One region of the Microbispora sp. H10830 genome, then DNA from elsewhere that is predicted to be linked to it. Evidence: predicted binding sites of a transcription regulator. Region 1 holds the regulator's gene; each other region holds the start of a gene.

The links. Region 1 encodes HrcA, which represses chaperone genes, less so after heat shock. Its sites were predicted from a motif close to TTGGCACTCTCNNNNNGAGAGTGCCAA; they were not measured.
Region 2: groES (co-chaperone GroES) is a predicted target of HrcA. The motif match lies at 3,272-3,298, and genes of this name have one in related genera.
Region 3: groL (chaperonin GroEL) is a predicted target of HrcA. The motif match lies at 2,365-2,391, and genes of this name have one in related genera.

Annotation. Positions count from the first base shown of each region.
Region 1 covers NZ_JABBWX010000001.1:734,125-739,727, forward strand. The annotation lists gene HHX35_RS03480 (lipase) at 1-170, shown strand, start outside; gene HHX35_RS03485 (16S rRNA (uracil(1498)-N(3))-methyltransferase) at 187-921, opposite strand; gene dnaJ (molecular chaperone DnaJ) at 931-2,067, opposite strand; gene hrcA (heat-inducible transcriptional repressor HrcA) at 2,068-3,081, opposite strand; gene HHX35_RS03500 (hypothetical protein) at 3,274-3,936, shown strand; gene HHX35_RS03505 (DUF3097 domain-containing protein) at 3,955-4,761, shown strand; gene hemW (radical SAM family heme chaperone HemW) at 4,758-5,603, opposite strand, start outside.
Region 2 covers NZ_JABBWX010000003.1:62,009-67,611, forward strand. The annotation lists gene HHX35_RS09605 (class I SAM-dependent methyltransferase) at 1-781, opposite strand, end outside; gene HHX35_RS09610 (MarR family winged helix-turn-helix transcriptional regulator) at 810-1,355, opposite strand; gene HHX35_RS09615 (NAD-dependent epimerase/dehydratase family protein) at 1,496-2,338, shown strand; gene HHX35_RS09620 (hypothetical protein) at 2,527-3,120, shown strand; gene groES (co-chaperone GroES) at 3,385-3,699, shown strand; gene groL (chaperonin GroEL) at 3,770-5,395, shown strand.
Region 3 covers NZ_JABBWX010000022.1:25,223-30,825, forward strand. The annotation lists SAM riboswitch class I at 1-39, shown strand, start outside; gene thrC (threonine synthase) at 54-1,334, shown strand; gene HHX35_RS37645 (MoaD/ThiS family protein) at 1,380-1,655, shown strand; gene HHX35_RS37650 (cold-shock protein) at 1,912-2,112, shown strand; gene groL (chaperonin GroEL) at 2,499-4,121, shown strand; gene HHX35_RS37660 (GNAT family N-acetyltransferase) at 4,194-4,622, opposite strand; gene HHX35_RS37665 (AAA family ATPase) at 4,619-5,603, opposite strand, start outside.

The DNA of each region.
Region 1 (5,603 bases):
ACCGCCTGGGCACGCCGTCCGAGATCGTCGGCACCATCGGCCCGGTCCGCTCGATCGCGGCCCAGCGTGCCTACGTGGCCGCGTTCCTCGACCTGCGGCTGAAGGGCCGCAAGACCCGCCTGTTCGACGGGCCGAGTCGCGCGTTCCCCGAGGTGAGCTTCCTCGGCTAGGGATGCGACCTAGCTCTCACCAGCGGCCGCAGCGGGACAGCAGGACGGCCGCCGCGGCCACGCCCGCCGTCGAGGTCCGCAGCACCGTCGGCCCCAGCAGGGCCGGCGTGGCTCCCGCGGCCCGCAACGCGGCGATCTCCTCGTCGGTGACGCCGCCCTCCGGGCCGACGATCATCACGATGTCGCCCGGCTCCTCCGGCAGGGGCAGGCGGCTCAGCGGCTCGGCGGCCTCCTCGTGCAGGACGACCGCGAGCGCCGCCGCGGAGACGAGCGAGCCGACCGCCGCGGTCGTGGCCTGCTCGGTCACCTCGGGCAGGTGGAAGCGCCGGGCCTGCTTGGCCGCCTCGCGTGCCGTGCCGCGCCAGCGGGCGAGGGCCTTGGCGGCCCGGTCGCCCTTCCACTGGGTCACGCAGCGGGAGGCGGCCCAGGGGACGATCACGTCGACCCCCGCCTCGGTCATCATCTCAACCGCGAGCTCGCCCCGGTCGCCCTTGGGCAGGCCCTGGACGACCACCAGCCTCGGGCGGGGCGGCGGGACCTCGAACCGGCGCAGCACCTCGGCGGTCAGCGAGTCCTTGCCGGCCGCCGTGACCGTGCACTCGGCCACCCGCCCCGCGCCGTCGGTCAGGTCGATCCGCTCCCCCGGCCGCAGGCGGCGTACGGCGGCGGCGTGCCGCCCCTCCGGCCCGTCGAGGACGATCGTGTCCGCCGCCCGGCCGGCCGCGTCCGACAGGAACACGGGAACACTCATGCGATCAGCTCAGCGGCCGTTGAAGGCGTCCCGCAGGCGGGAGAAGAAGCCCTGCTGGCCCGGCGAGAACTTGCCTGGCGGCCGCTCCTCTCCACGCAGTTTCGACAGCTCGCGCAGCAGTTCCTCCTGCTGCGGGTCGAGTTTGGTCGGCGTCTCGACGTTCACGTGGATCAGCAGGTCGCCCCTGCCGGTCTCGTTGAGCCGCTGGACGCCCTTGCCGTACAGGGGGATGACCTGGCCGGCCTGGGTGCCGGGCCGCACGTCGATGTCCTCGGCCCCGTCGAGCGTCTCGATCGCGATCGAGGTGCCGAGCGCGGCGGCGGTCATCGGGATGTGGACCGTGCAGTGCAGGTCGTCGCCGCGTCGCTCGAAGATCTGGTGCGGCCGCTCGACGATCTCCAGGAACAGATCGCCGGGAGGCCCGCCGCCGGGGCCGACCTCGCCCTCGCCCGCGAGCTGGATGTGCGTGCCGTCCTCGACGCCGGCCGGGATCCTGACCTTGATCGTGCGCCGGGTCCTGACCCGTCCCTCGCCCGAGCACTCCATGCAGGGGTGCCGGATGACGCTGCCGTACCCGCCGCACTGGGGGCAGGGACGGGAGGTCATGACCTGGCCGAGGAACGAACGGGTCACCTGCGAGACCTCGCCGCGCCCGTGGCACATGTCGCAGGTGTCGGGGTGGGTGCCGGACGCCGCCCCGGAGCCCTGGCAGACCTCGCAGACCACGGCCGTGTCGACCACGATCTCGCGGGTCGTGCCGAAGGCCGTCTCCGACAGGTCGAGCTCGACCCTGATGGTGGCGTTGCGGCCACGGCGGGCGCGGGAGCGGGGCCCCCGCGCGGCGCCCGCCGAGCCGAAGAAGGCGTCCATGATGTCGCTGAACGGGAAGCCCGCGCCGAAACCGCCGGCCCCCGGCCCCGCGCCGCCGCCGCCGAACGGGTCGGCGCCCATGTCGTACATACGGCGCTTGCCCGCGTCGGACAGCACCTCGTACGCCTGGTTGATCTCCTTGAACCGCTCCTGGGTCTCCGGATCGGGGTTGACGTCCGGGTGCAGCTCACGGGCGAGACGGCGGTATGCCTTCTTGATCTCTTCCTGGCTGGCGTCGCGCCGTACGCCAAGGGTCGCGTAGTAGTCGTTGGACACTTATGACCCCGCCAGGATCTGGCCGACGTAACGCGCCACCGCGCGCACCGCACCCATCGTCACCGGATAGTCCATTCGTGTCGGGCCCAGCACTCCGAGCCGGGCCAGTTCTCTGTCGCCCGAACCGTATCCCGCGGCCACGATAGATGTGCCGCGCAGCCCGCTGTAGGGGTTCTCGGATCCGATGCGGACGGTCAGTTCGGACAGCCCGCCGGTTTCCCCCAGCAGGCGAATGAGGACGACCTGCTCCTCCAGCGCCTCCAGCACGTCCCGCAGGCCGATGCTGAGGTCGGCGGCGGCGAGGTTGGCCGTCCCACCAAAAACGATCTTCTCCTCGTGCCGCTCGACGAGCGTCTCGAGCAGCACGGACAGGATCGTGGCCGCCACCGGCCTGTCCTCGGGAGGCAGGCGTTCGGGAATGTCGGCCACGGTCTCCGGCACCTGGGACAGGCCGCAGCCGTCCAGGCACGCGTTGAGCACGGCGCGCAGGTTCGCGATCCGGTCGTCGGCGATGGCCTCCGGCAGGTCGACCACACGCTGCTCGACCCGTCCGGTGTTCGTGATCAGCACCAGCATGACCCGGCGCTCCGCGAGCGGGACGATCTCCACGTGACGGACCGACGACCTGGTGAGCGAGGGGTACTGGACCACCGCGACCTGCCGGGTGAGCTGCGCGAGCAGCCGCACCGTGCGCATGACGATCTCGTCGAGGTCCACGGCCCCGGCGAGAAAGGTCTCGATGGCCCTGCGCTCCGCGCCGGACAGCGGCTTGATCTGCGACAGCCGATCGACGAACAGGCGATATCCCTTGTCGGTCGGCACCCTGCCGGCACTGGTGTGCGGCTGGGTGATGTATCCCTGCTCCTCCAGCGCCGCCATGTCGTTGCGGATCGTCGCCGGGGAGACGCCGAGGTTGTGCCTGTCCACCAGGGCCTTGGATCCCACCGGCTCGTTGGTGGACACGTAGTCCTCGACGATGGCGCGCAGGACGGCGAGCTTGCGGTCGTCGAGCAATCGTCACCTCCCTGTGCGTGGAAACACCGACTCTGGCACTCTGTGTTCCCGAGTGCCAAGTGTACGGCTACCACCCCACGTGGTGCGATAACGCAGGGGGCACCAAGACGACGCAGGGCACCAGGACGACGCAGGGCACCAGGACAAGCGAGCTGCAAATCGACCACAAGCCGCATGGTCGACTCTTCACCCATGCACGAGAACCAGAACTCCACGCCGGCCGACGTGACCATGCGGGTGCCCCGCCCCATGCCCCCGGCACCGGCCGACGTGACCTTGCGGATGCCGCACCCCTTCCCCCCGGCGTACGCCGCCCCCCGGCAGATCCGGCCCCGGCTGCTGTGGATCTTCCTTTCCTGGGCGCTCTTCGTCGTCCTGGTGGTGGCGGGCGTCGGCGGGTTCGCCGGCGGCCTGTTCTCCACGCTCGGCGACGCCGCGCCCGCCACGATCTTCTCCGGCGGGCAGTCGGTGAACGTCGCGCTCGATCCCGCGGACAAGCCGGCGATCTACGCGGCCGTCGACCAGCCCACCGACGTCCGCTGTCAGCTCGGCGACGGCGCCGACCCGCGGGTGCGGCTGACCCGGCCGGCCGTCTCGCAGACCGTCACGCTGAACGGCACGACCTGGGAGCTGCTGTTCGAGGCCGGCGTCCCCGAGGCGGGCACCTACCAGCTCGCCTGCGAGGGCGACGGGGTGCGGTTCGGCGTCGGCAAGCAGCTCACCGGCGCGGTCGGCATGCTGGTGGGCGGCGCCGTCGCGCTGCTGGCGCTGCCCACCGTCGGCTTCCTGGCCGCGCTGATCGTGACGATCGTCGTGCTCGCGCGCCGCTCCGCTGCCCGCCGTCGCCTGGCGTGATTTGCTAGCGTTCCCCGCATGTACGGGCGGGACGTGCTTTCCGGAGACTGGCGGCGGCCACGGCGGGGGCAGATCCCCGAGATCCCGGCCGAGCCCGACCTCGTGGTCGAGGACGCCGAGGGCCGTTTCTGCGGCGCGGTGGTGGCCTGCGACAAGGAGGCCGTGACGCTGGAGGACCGGTTCGGCCGGCGGCGGGTGTTCCCGCTGACGCCCGCCGGATTCCTCCTCGACGGCGAACCGGTGACGCTGGTGCGCCCCCAGGCCGGTCCGAAGGGGCCGCTGCGGAGCGCCTCGGGGTCGATCGCGGTCGGGGGCCTGCGCGCGCAGGTCGCCAGGGAGAGCCGCATCTACGTCGAGGGCGTCCACGACGCCTCGCTGGTGGAGCGGATCTGGGGACACGACCTGCGGGTGGAGGGGGTCGTCGTCGAATACCTGGAGGGCGTGGACGACCTCCCGGCCATCGTCGAGGAGTTCGGCCCCGAGCCGGGCAGGCGGCTCGGCGTGCTCGTGGACCACCTGGTGCCCGGCTCGAAGGAGAGCCGCATCGCCGCCCGGGTGTCCGGCGACGACGTGCTCGTCGTCGGGCATCCGTTCGTGGACATCTGGCAGGCGGTCAAGCCCCGGGTGCTCGGCATCCCCGCCTGGCCGGACGTGCCGCGCGGCGTGCCCTGGAAGGAGGGCGTGATCGCGGCCCTCGGCTGGCGGATGGACCCCCAGGAGGCGTGGCGGCACATCCTGGGCCGGGTCACGACCTACGCCGACCTGGAGCCCGAACTGCTCGGCCGCGTGGAAGAACTGATCGACTTCGTCACGGCTCCGGCTTAGGCAGTCAGGTCCCGCACCACGGCGTCGGCGAGCAGCCTGCCGCGCAGCGTGAGCACGGCGAGGCCCGCCTTGAACGCCTCCACCTCCAGCAGCCCGTCCGCCAGCGCCCGCGCGCACGCCGTACGCGCCTGGGGGGCGAGGTCGGCGAGCGGGAAGCCCGAGGCGAGGCGCAGCTCCAGCATGACCCGCTCGACGGCCCTGTCCTCCGCCGGCAGCACCTCACGGGCGTGCGCGGGCGAGGTCCCGGCCGCCAGGCGGGCGGCGTACGCCGCGGGGTGCTTGACGTTCCACCAGCGGGTGCCGCCGACGTGACTGTGCGCCCCCGGTCCGGCCCCCCACCAGTCGCCGCCGGTCCAGTACAGCAGGTTGTGGCGGCAGCGGGCCTCGTCTCCCGCCGCCCAGTTGGAGATCTCGTACCAGCTCAGGCCCGCGGCCGTCAGCAGCTCCTCGGCGATCAGGTAGCGGTCGGCCGCCACGTCGTCGTCCGGCATCGGCAGCTCGCCGCGTCGGATCCGGGCGGCGAGCCGGGTGCCGTCCTCGACGATCAGGGAGTACGCCGAGACGTGGTCGGGCCCGGCGGCCAGCGCGGCCTCCAGCGAGGCCCGCCAGTCGTCGTCGCTCTCCCCCGGCGTGCCGTAGATCAGGTCGAGGTTGACGTGCTCGAACCCGGCCGCGCGGGCCTCCCGTACGGCCTCGGCGGGCCGGCCGGGGGTGTGCCGCCGGTCGAGTACGGCGAGGACGTGCTCGCCCGCGCTCTGCATGCCGAAGCTCACGCGGGTGAACCCGCCCGCCCGCAGCTCCTTCAGGTAGGCCGGGTCCACCGACTCGGGGTTGGCCTCGGT
Region 2 (5,603 bases), on a different contig from region 1:
ACGGCAGTAAGGTGGCGCGCCGGCCGCCGGGCCCCATCCCGGTCCAGATCGCCGCCTCCTTCACCTCGCCCCGGTACGACACCCACTCGGCCTCGGCGCCCTCCGGAATGAACTCGTACGGGATGCCGGGAGCCACCTTCAGGCAGGCCGCCGGGGCGCGGGCCACCAGGTCGAGCACGGCCGGCCACGTGGGGGAGTACGCCATCGGGTCGAAGGTCCGTCCCCTCGCCCCCCTTCTGGCGGGGTCGGCGAACAGCAGGCCGTATCCGCCGGGGTCGGCCAGCGCGGCGTCGCCCGTGCGGACCTCCGCCAGGCGGGACAGGCCGAGCGCCGCCGCGTTGGCACGGGCGATCTCCACGGTCAGCGGGTCGAGGTCCACGGCGTCCACCGGGCAGCCCGCCCTCGCCAGCGCGAGCAGGTCCCCGCCGATCCCGCAGCAGACGTCCAGCACGGCAGGGCCGCCCTCCGGCTCTCCGGCGGCCCGGATTCCGGCGGCCCGGATTCTGGCAGCGCGGTGTGCGGCGACCTCGGGGTGCGTGGCCTGCTCCAGCCCGTGGGGGGTGAAGTACATGACGGCGGCGTCAGGGCCGAACTTGGCCTCGGCCCGCCGTCGCAGCGACGCCTGCGTGAGCGCCGCCGCCGCCAGGTCCGCCGGGTGGCTCCGGCGCAGCGCGCTCGCGGCGGCCACAGGATCGGCGCCGTCGGCGAGTATCTTCACGGCCTCGTCCAGGGCCCCGCGCCCGGCGGGCGTGAGCAGCGTGCGGAAGGCGTCCAGGTCCACGTCCGCGACGCTACCGCCTGCCCGGCGGTCAGCAGGAGCCGACGTCGCCGAGCGAGGTGAGCAGCTTGCAGAGCAGGCCGGACAGCCGCTCCCGGTCCTCGTCGGTGAGACCGGCCAGCAGTCGCTCCTCGTTGGCCACGTGACCCGCCAGCAGGGCGTCGACCACCGCCTGGCCTTCGCCGGTGAGGGTGATCAGGACCATGCGGCGGTTGGACGGCGAGACCTCCCGGTGCACCAGGCCCTTGACGACGAGGCGGTCCACCCGGTTGGTGAGAGCCGCGGAGCTGACCATCGCGGCCGTGGCGAGATCGCTCATGCAGAGCCGGTGATCGGGGTTGGACCGGAAGAGAGTCGCGAGCACGTCGAACTCCCACGGTTCGAGGTCGTGCCCGCCGAAGTACTCCTTGATGCCCTTCTCCAGCAGGCGGGACGCGCGGGAGATCCGCCCGGCCACTCCCATCGCCGAGCAGTCCACGTCCGGGCGCGCCCGGGCCCACTGGCCGAGGATCTGGTCGACGGCGTCGTTGCCGGCGGTGTCGTCGCCGGCGGTGTCGTTCGTGAGGGTGTCGTTCATCGCGCGCGCGGTCCGGGTCCTCCTCGCCGCTCCTCCTCCACCTGCCATCGTATCCGACACTTCGACGTTGAAATGTGAGCCGGAGATGCGATACCTTCTCCGTCGAACAGTAAAACATCGAAGTGTTTGAGGTGAAAGAGATGAAGGTCCTGGTGCTCGGCGCGACGGGGTACATCGGTTCGGCACTGGTGGAGCGCCTCGCCGAACGCGGCCACGAGGTGGTCGCGCTCGTCCGGCCGAAGGCCCGCGACGCCGCCGTACCGGGTGAGGTGCGCCACGGCGACGTCCACGAGCCCGAGACGCTCCGCGAGGCGGTCACGCCGGACATCGACGTCGTCGTGCACGCCGCCAACCCCGTCGGGGACGAGGCGGTGGACGTCGCGGCGATCGAGGCGCTCACCGGGGGCGGCGCGCGGCTCGTCTACATCAGCGGCGTCTGGGTGCTCGGCACCACCACCGAGGCGGCGGGCGAGGACGCGCCGGTGAACCCCATCCCCGCCTCCCGCTACCGTCCGCGCCTGGAAAGGCTCGTGCTGGACGCGGGAGGCGTCGTCGTCAGGCCCGGCATCGTGTACGGCCGGGGCGCCGGCATCCCCACGCTGCTCGCCTCCCCCGGGGGAGAGGGCGGCCGGTACGTCCACGCGGGCGGCCCGGTGCCGACCTGGGCGACCGTGCACGTCGACGACCTGGCGGACCTGCTCGTGGCCTCGATCGAGAAGGCCGAGCCGGGGAGCCTCTTCCACGCGATCGCCGAGGAGGCGGTGAGCGTCGCCGACGTGGCGGCGGCCGCGGGCCGTACGGGGAAGGCCGTGCCGTGGCCGATCGGCGAGGCGAGCGAGGTGCTCGGCCGGCCGTTCGCCGAGGGCCTGGCCCTGAGCCAGGTGGTGAGCGGCGACCTCGCCAGGAAGGTCCTCGGCTGGCAGCCGAGCCGCCCCGGCATCGTCGACGACGTCCGCTCCGGTTCGTACGCCTCCCGCGCCTGACCGTCCCGCGGAGGATGCGGGGCAGGACTGCCGGACCGGCCCCGTGACGTCGATATCCGGATCCCGCCGGGCGGGGTCCGGACCAAACATCCGCCAAGCTCAGGGCACGATTATGCCAAGAGCACCCCAAGACCGGCTCTCTAGCGTCGTCGGCACAAACACGGCACGACGAACGAGGAGAGACGAGCATGCGCAGGATCACGCGAACGGGTGCGATCGCGGCGGTGGCCGCCACGCTGATGGGCCTCGGCGGCCCGGCGCTGGCCGAGACGACGACGGTGATGACGAACGCGACCTCCATCCTTCCGGAGGGCAAGGGCTACGTGAAGGTGCAATGCCCCTCGACGCAGCCGTATCCGGTCACGATCCGGGCCTCGTCCGCGACCAAGGACTCCTACGACTCGCAGTATCTGAACTACGAGGACGTCGCCATCGCCGGGCGTGAGGTGAAGGTGACGTTCACCAACTCCCAGTCGAAGAAGGACCCGCACTCGTACGCCATACCGGTGAGGATCGAGGTGCTCTGCTCGAACGAGCCGCACGAGCTCCCGACCGGCCTGGAGCTCGAGCAGCGCGCCATCATGGCGCCGGGCCACGACGCTCTCGTCACCGTGAGCTGCCCGCCCGCCTATCCGCGTGTCACGCGTCACGAGGAGCGGCACCCCACCGGGGTCGACGTCGTCGACGTCCAGGTGAACGGGCCGACGTACTCCGTCTGGTATCAGAACACGGACTTTCTGGCCCCCGCCTGGGCCACCCTCTACATCACCTGTTCCGCGTAGTCGCCCGCTCGTCCCGCCGGAAAGGGGTGACGGTGACGCCGGCGCGGCGGACGGCTGAACGGGCGATCTCGGGCGCGTTGCCGCCGGATGCGTCTGACCTGCGATGCCGGTTCGTGTTGACTGTCACGCGCCACTTGCATACTGTTTCGTGTTGGCACTCTCCCAGTGAGAGTGCCAATAGCGACGAGACAGGTCTGACACCCGCGACGGCAGGCCGCTGGTCGCCTCTTCAGCTCATTCATCGCAATCTGAAGGGGAGGTCCGATCGTGACGACCGCCACCAAGGTTCCCGTTAAGCCGCTCGGCGACCGCATCGTGGTCCAGCCGCTTGAGGCCGAGCAGACCACCGCCTCCGGCCTGGTCATCCCGGACACCGCCAAGGAGAAGCCGCAGGAGGGCCGTGTCCTCGCTGTGGGCCCGGGCAACTGGGACGAGGACGGCGAGAAGCGCATTCCGCTCGACGTCAAGGAGGGCGACGTCGTCCTCTACAGCAAGTACGGCGGCACCGAGGTCAAGTACGGCGGCGAGGAGTACCTGGTGCTCTCGGCCCGCGACGTGCTCGCCATCATCGAGAAGTAGTAGGCCGCGCCGGCTTGCGGAGCCCCGGGACCACGTGCCCGGGGCTCCGCGCGCTCACAAGGAGACCTGAATGCCGAAGATCCTGGAGTTCGAAGAGGACGCGCGGCGCGCTCTCGAGCGTGGTGTCAACGCTCTCGCCGACGCCGTCAAGGTGACGCTCGGCCCCCGTGGCCGCAACGTCGTCATCGACAAGAAGTTCGGTGCCCCGACGATCACGAACGACGGTGTGACCATCGCTCGCGAGGTCGAGCTGGACAAGCCGTACGAGAACCTGGGCGCCCAGCTCGCCAAGGAAGTGGCGACCAAGACCAACGACATCGCGGGTGACGGCACCACCACCGCGACCGTCCTGGCCCAGGCCATGGTCCGCGAGGGCCTGCGCAACGTGGCCGCCGGCGCGCAGCCGCTCGGGCTCAAGCGCGGCATCGACAAGGCCGCGCAGGCCGTCAGCGAGCGGCTGCTCGGCAGCGCCCGCCACGTCGAGGACAAGAAGGAGATCGCCAACGTCGCGACGATCTCCGCGCAGGACGCGAAGATCGGCGGCCTGATCGCCGAGGCGTTCGACAAGGTGGGCAAGGACGGTGTCATCACCGTCGAGGAGTCCAACGCGATGGGCCTGGAGCTGGAGTTCACCGAGGGCCTCCAGTTCGACAAGGGCTACCTGTCGCACTACATGGTGACCGACTCCGAGCGCATGGAGGCGGTCCTCGAGGACCCCTACATCCTCATCACCCAGGGCAAGATCTCCTCCATCGCGGACTTCCTGCCGCTGCTGGAGAAGATCGCCCAGAGCAAGCGCCAGCTGCTGGTCATCGCCGAGGATGTCGAGGGTGAGGCCCTGGCCGTCCTGGTGACCAACAAGATCCGCGGCACCTTCACCTCCGTCGCCGTCAAGGCCCCCGGCTTCGGCGACCGCCGTAAGGCCATGCTGCAGGACATCGCCATCCTCACCGGCGGCCAGGTCGTCAGCGAGGAGGTCGGCCTCAAGCTGGAGCACGTCGGCCTCGAGGTGCTCGGCACGGCCCGCCGCGTCGTGGTCAACAAGGACACCACCACGGTCGTGGACGGCGCCGGCGACGCCCAGGCGATCGAGGACCGCGTCCGCGAGATCAAGGTGGCGATCGAGCAGTCCGACTCCGACTGGGACCGTGAGAAGCTCCAGGAGCGTCTCGCGAAGCTGGCCGGCGGTGTGTGCGTGCTGCGCGTCGGCGCCGCCACCGAGGTGGAGCTGAAGGAGAAGAAGCACCGCCTCGAGGACGCGATCTCCGCGACCCGCGCCGCGATCGAGGAGGGCATCGTCTCCGGCGGTGGCTCCGCGCTCGTGCACGTGGCCAAGGAGCTCGACGACCTGGGCCTGACCGGCGACGAGGCCACCGGTGTCTCGATCGTCCGCAAGGCGCTGATCGAGCCCGCCCGCTGGATCGCCGTGAACGCGGGCATGGAGGGCTACGTCGTCACCACCAAGATCGCCGCGATGAACGCCGGTGAGGGCCTCAACGCCGCCACCGGCGAGTACGGCGACCTGGTGGCCCAGGGCGTCATCGACCCCGTCAAGGTGACCCGCTCGGCCGTGCAGAACGCCGCGTCCATCGCCGGCATGCTGCTCACCACCGAGGCCCTCGTCGTGGACAAGCCCGAGGAGGAGGCTCCGGCCGCCAACGGCGGCCACGGCCACGGCCACGGTCACGGCCACTGATTCCCGCGCCCTCCGCGCATCGCGCCCCGCGCGCATCGCGCCCCGCGCCCGCCCGCAAGGGCGGACCGCGGGGCGCACCGCTTTTTCGCCCCTTGCCCGTTCTGCGCATGGGGCGGGCCGTCGGGGGGCGAAGCCGGCTCGCGGGCAATGCGAACGAACCGGCATGCTTCTTATTCCCTGTCAAGCCGTCAGGCGTATATCCCTCGTT
Region 3 (5,603 bases), on a different contig from region 1:
CCGGCTCGCGGCCAGGGTGGTCGCGAGCGAAGATGAGGGAAAGGCCTCGCTTCATGGCGCACACCAGCACTGCCGCGAACCCCGTCACTGCCGCGAACACCGTCGAGTTCGGCCCCGCCACCGGTCTTTCGTGTCGCGAATGCGGCGCTCTTTACGATCTCGGCCCGATCTTCGCCTGTACGGAGTGTTTCGGCCCCCTTGAGGTGGCGTACGACTTCGGCGAGGTTCGGCGGGAGGACATCGAGTCCGGCCCGGCGAACATCTGGCGGTACCGCTCCCTGCTCCCGGTTCCCGCCGGCGTGGCGGCCAAGCCCAACCTCCAGCCCGGCTGGACCAAACTCGTGAAGGCCGACAGGCTGGCGGCCGAGCTGGGCCTTCGGTCGCTGCACGTCAAGGACGACTCCGGCAACCCGACCCACTCCTTCAAGGACCGGGTCGTCGCGATCGCGCTGGAGGCCGCGCGCAACTTCGGCTTCCACACCCTGTCGTGCTCCTCCACCGGCAACCTCGCCGGCGCGGTGAGCGCGGCCGCCGCCCGGGCCGGGCTGGACTCCTGCGTGTTCATCCCCGCCGACCTGGAGCCGGCCAAGGTCACGATGGCCGCCGTGTACGGCGGCCGCCTGGTCGCCATCGACGGCAACTACGACGAGGTCAACCGCTTCTGCTCCGAGCTCATCGGCGACGAGCTGGGCGAGAAGTGGGGCTTCGTCAACGTCAACCTCCGGCCCTTCTACGCCGAGGGCTCCAAGACGCTGGCGTACGAGATCGCCGAGCAGCTCGGCTGGCGGCTGCCCGACCAGATCGTCATCCCGGTGGCCTCCGGCTCGCAGCTCACAAAGATCGACAAGGGCTTCCGTGAGCTGATCAAGCTGGGGCTGGTCGAGGAGCGGCCCTACCGGATCTTCGGGGCGCAGGCCGAGGGCTGCTCGCCGGTCTCCCAGGCGTTCAAGGCCGGGCAGGACGTGGTGCAGCCGGTGCGGCCCGACACCATCGCCAAGTCCCTCGCCATCGGCAACCCGGCGGATGGGCCGTACGTGCTCGACATCGCGCGGCGGACGGGCGGCGCGGTGGAGGACGTGAACGACCAGGAAGTGGTCGAGGCGATCCGCCTGCTGGCCAGGACCGAGGGCGTCTTCGCCGAGACCGCGGGCGGCGTCACGGTCGGCGTGCTGCGCAAGCTGGTGCGCGAGGGCCGCCTCGACCCCGACGCCGAGACCGTGGTGCTGAACACCGGCGACGGGCTCAAGACGCTCGACGCGGTGGCCGAGCACGCCCGCCCCGCCGCGGTCATCCGTCCCTCTCTCGACGCCTTCCGTGTGGCATTCGCCAACTGAAAGCGTTTCAAAAGGTCCATCGGCAGTAACGAAAGCGAGCGAACAATGAGCGTTTCCGTGCGGATTCCGACGATTCTCCGGACGTACACCAACGGCGCCGCGGAGGTGAGCGGGGAGGGGGGAACGCTCCGCGAGGTCCTGCAGAAGCTGGACGCGGACTACCCCGGCATCGGCGGGCGCATCCTGGACGAGACGGGTAAGATCCGGCGTTTTGTCAACGTCTACGTCGGGGAAGAGGACGTCCGATTCGCCGATGGTCTGGACACCGCCACGCCGGACGGGGTGCAGATTTCGGTCATCCCCGCCGTCGCCGGAGGCTGAGTCGCCGCGCCGGGGCCGAGCACCTGACATGCGCTTCTATCGATGAAGAAGTCATGCGAGGCCATGACAAATGGTGCAGCTCTCAACTATTCAACAGCAAAGTGAATATTCTTCGTTCCTGCTTTGAGCGAACGCCAAGTAGTAGTTTGCGGATTGACTCTGTTGTCCTACGCCTTGACACGGGTATGGTCGAGGACGATCGACAAAACCGGGGGCTTCTTGGGTGTGGTCCCCAGCCCAGCAAGAGGAGTCGGAAGTGGCGCAGGGCACCGTCAAATGGTTTAACGCGGACAAGGGCTACGGCTTCATCGCGGTAGACGGTGGTAAGGACGTGTTCGTCCATTACTCGGCAATCATGATGGACGGCTACAAGGCCCTCGAGCAGGGTCAGCGGGTTGAGTTCGACATCACGCAGGGTCAGAAGGGCCCGCAGGCGGAGGCCGTACGGGCCGTCTGATCCCGTCATCGACCTTGGAAGGCCCGGCCGCGGATTCCGCGTGCCGGGCCTTCCGCGTGCCGGGCCTTCCGCTTGCCGTGCCGCCCGCTTCGCCGTCGGGGCGCCCACACCCACCGGGTCGTGCCGGAGGCGCGCTCCTGGGCTCGCCTGGTGTCTCCCGCTTGCCGTCGGCTCGCCGATCTGGACATAACGTCCAAGCTGGTCAGCGAGGCTTCCGCTTGCACTCGCAGGGGTAGAGTGCTAAATACTTGTTTGGCACTCTGAGGTCGAGAGTGACAACAACCGGGATCGGGGCGATGGGGCCCGCGCAGGGATAGCGGGTCCGCGCCGTCGCGGGCGTCGGCTCGGTCCGTTGAAGACACCCTGCTACTGGGAGGTCTAGCCTAATGGCAGCCAAGATGATCGCGTTTGACGAGGACGCCCGGCGCGGTCTCGAGCGCGGTATGAACCAGCTCGCCGACGCCGTGAAGGTGACCCTCGGCCCTAAGGGCCGCAACGTCGTGCTGGAGAAGAAGTGGGGCGCCCCCACGATCACCAACGACGGTGTCTCCATCGCCAAGGAGATCGAGCTCGAGGACCCGTGGGAGAAGATCGGCGCCGAGCTCGTCAAGGAAGTCGCGAAGAAGACCGACGACGTCGCCGGTGACGGCACCACGACGGCTACCGTGCTCGCCCAGGCGCTGGTCCGCGAGGGTCTGCGCAACGTGGCCGCCGGCGCCAACCCGATGGCGCTGAAGAAGGGCATCGAGGCCGCCGTCGAGCGCGTCAGCGAGGAGCTGTCGAAGCTCGCCAAGGACGTGGAGACCAAGGAGCAGATCGCCTCCACCGCCTCCATCTCCGCCGCCGACACCGAGATCGGCGCCCTCATCGCCGAGGCGATGGACAAGGTGGGCAAGGAAGGCGTCATCACCGTCGAGGAGAGCAACACCTTCGGCCTGGAGCTGGAGCTCACCGAGGGCATGCGCTTCGACAAGGGCTACGTGTCCGGCTACTTCGTGACCGACCCCGAGCGCATGGAGGCGGTCTTCGAGGACCCGTACATCCTGATCGTCAACTCCAAGGTCTCGGCGAACAAGGACCTGCTGCCGCTGCTCGACAAGGTCGTGCAGTCCGGCAAGCCGCTGGTCATCATCGCCGAGGACGTCGAGGGCGAGGCCCTGGCCACCCTGGTCGTCAACAAGATCCGCGGCCTGTTCAAGTCCGTGGCCGTCAAGGCTCCGGGCTTCGGCGACCGCCGCAAGGCCATGCTGGGCGACATCGCCATCCTCACCGGTGGCCAGGTCATCTCCGAGGAGGTCGGCCTCAAGCTCGAGAACGCCACCCTCGACCTGCTCGGCCGCGCCCGCAAGGTCGTCATCACCAAGGACGAGACCACGATCGTCGACGGCGCCGGTGACGCCGAGCAGATCTCCGGCCGGGTCAACGAGATCCGCGCCGAGATCGAGCGCACCGACTCCGACTACGACCGCGAGAAGCTCCAGGAGCGCCTCGCCAAGCTGGCCGGCGGCGTCGCCGTCATCAAGGCCGGCGCGGCCACCGAGGTCGAGCTCAAGGAGCGCAAGCACCGCATCGAGGACGCCGTCCGCAACGCGAAGGCCGCGGTCGAGGAGGGCATCGTCCCCGGCGGTGGCGTGGCCCTGCTGCAGGCCGGCGCCAACGCGTTCGACAAGCTCGAGGTCAACGGCGACGAGGCCACCGGTGCCGCGATCGTCCGCAAGGCCCTCGAGGAGCCGCTGAAGCAGATCGCCGTCAACGCCGGCCTCGAGGGCGGCGTCGTGGTGGAGAAGGTCCGCAACCTCCCGGCTGGTGAGGGCCTCAACGCCGCGACCGGCGAGTACGTCAACATGTTCGAGTCCGGCATCATCGACCCGGCCAAGGTCACCCGCTCGGCGCTGCAGAACGCGGCGTCCATCGCGGCGCTGTTCCTGACCACCGAGGCCGTCATCGCCGAGAAGCCCGAGAAGGAGAAGGCCCCCGCCATGCCCGGCGGCGGCGACATGGACTTCTGATCCATCTGCCTGCTTCGTCTCAACGGAAGGGCGGTTCCCCCTCGGGGGAGCCGCCCTTTCCCGTTGTGCGCCTCAGGTGAGGCGCCTGACCCAGCGGGCGCAGTCGGTCTGCATCGTGTAGCCCGCCGATGTCCAGGCGTGGTGCGCCAGGGCGTTGTCGTGCAGGACCATCGCGTCGGCACGGAACGCGCCGAACTTCCGGAACCGCTCCTCGGCGGCCCGGATCAGCAGCGATCCGATGCCCATGCGCCGGTGGGCGGGGTCCACGGCGAGCCGGTAGAGGTGGGCGCGCCAGCCGTCCCACCCGGCGATGAGCGTGCCGACGATGCGGCCGTCGATCTCGGCGATGAGCAGCGCCTCGGGATCGCGCTCGATCAGGGCCACGACCTTGCCGGAGTCGTCGTGCCTGTCGGTGTTCTCCGCGGCCTCCAGCCAGAACCGCAGCACGGCCGGGACGTCGTCGAGCGCTCCGTGGCGGACGCGTACGCCGGGGGAGGTCATCGCAGCTCCTCGGGAAGATCGCGGTTGTGCAGGACGGTCAGTGACGTTACCGCCCGGGTGAGGACCACGTAGAGGCGGGCGAGGCCGCGCTCCTCGGCCTCCGCGATCGCGGCCGGCTCGGCCACGATCACGTGGTCGTACTCCAGGCCCTTGGCGAGCGTCGCCGGCACCAGCAGCACCCGGTCGTCGCCCGTCGAGTCGGGGCCCAGCACCGTGTGCGGCACCGCGGCGGCCTCCAGGGCCGCAGAGAGCGCGGGAAGGCCGGAGTCCGCCGCGATGACCCCGATGGAGCCCTCCTGGGCGAGGGCCTGCCGTACGGCCTCGGGGAGTGCGGCGGCGACGTCGCTCTCTCGGCGTACGGACAGGGAGCCGGCGCCGGGACGCAGCGAGCGCGGCGGGGCGAGCTCCGGCGCGACGGAGGGCAGCAGCCGCGCGGCGAAGTCGAGGACCTCGCGGGGCACGCGGAAGCCCAGCGTGAGCTCGGTGACCTCGCCCGAGGGCTGGCCGAGGTGGTCGAGCACGGTCTTCCACGAACGCGCCGACCAGGGCGTGGTGCCCTGGGCGAGGTCGCCGAGCACGGTCGCCGAGCCGGTGCGGCAGCGGCGTCCGAGCGCGCGCAACTGCATCGCCGACAGGTCCTGCGCCTCGTCCACCACGAGGTGGCCCTGCGACGGCGTCCGCTCGATCAGGTCGCCGAGTTCGTCCAGCAGCGCCGCGTCGGCGGCCGTCCACTTGGCCGACCGGTGCGACTTGTACGGCTTGCGCCACACGATGAGCTGCTGCTCCTCCGGCGAGAGGTCCGACCGGGCCGCCTTGGCCAGGAACTCGGGGTCCGACAGCAACCGGAACAGCACCTGCTCGGGGGCGAGCTTCGGCCAGACGGCGTCCAGCACGGCCTTGACCGGCTTCGACCGGGCCACCGCGTCCTGCACCCGGTCGTCGGGCGACTCGCCGCGCCGTTCCATCTGCACGAGCACGGCG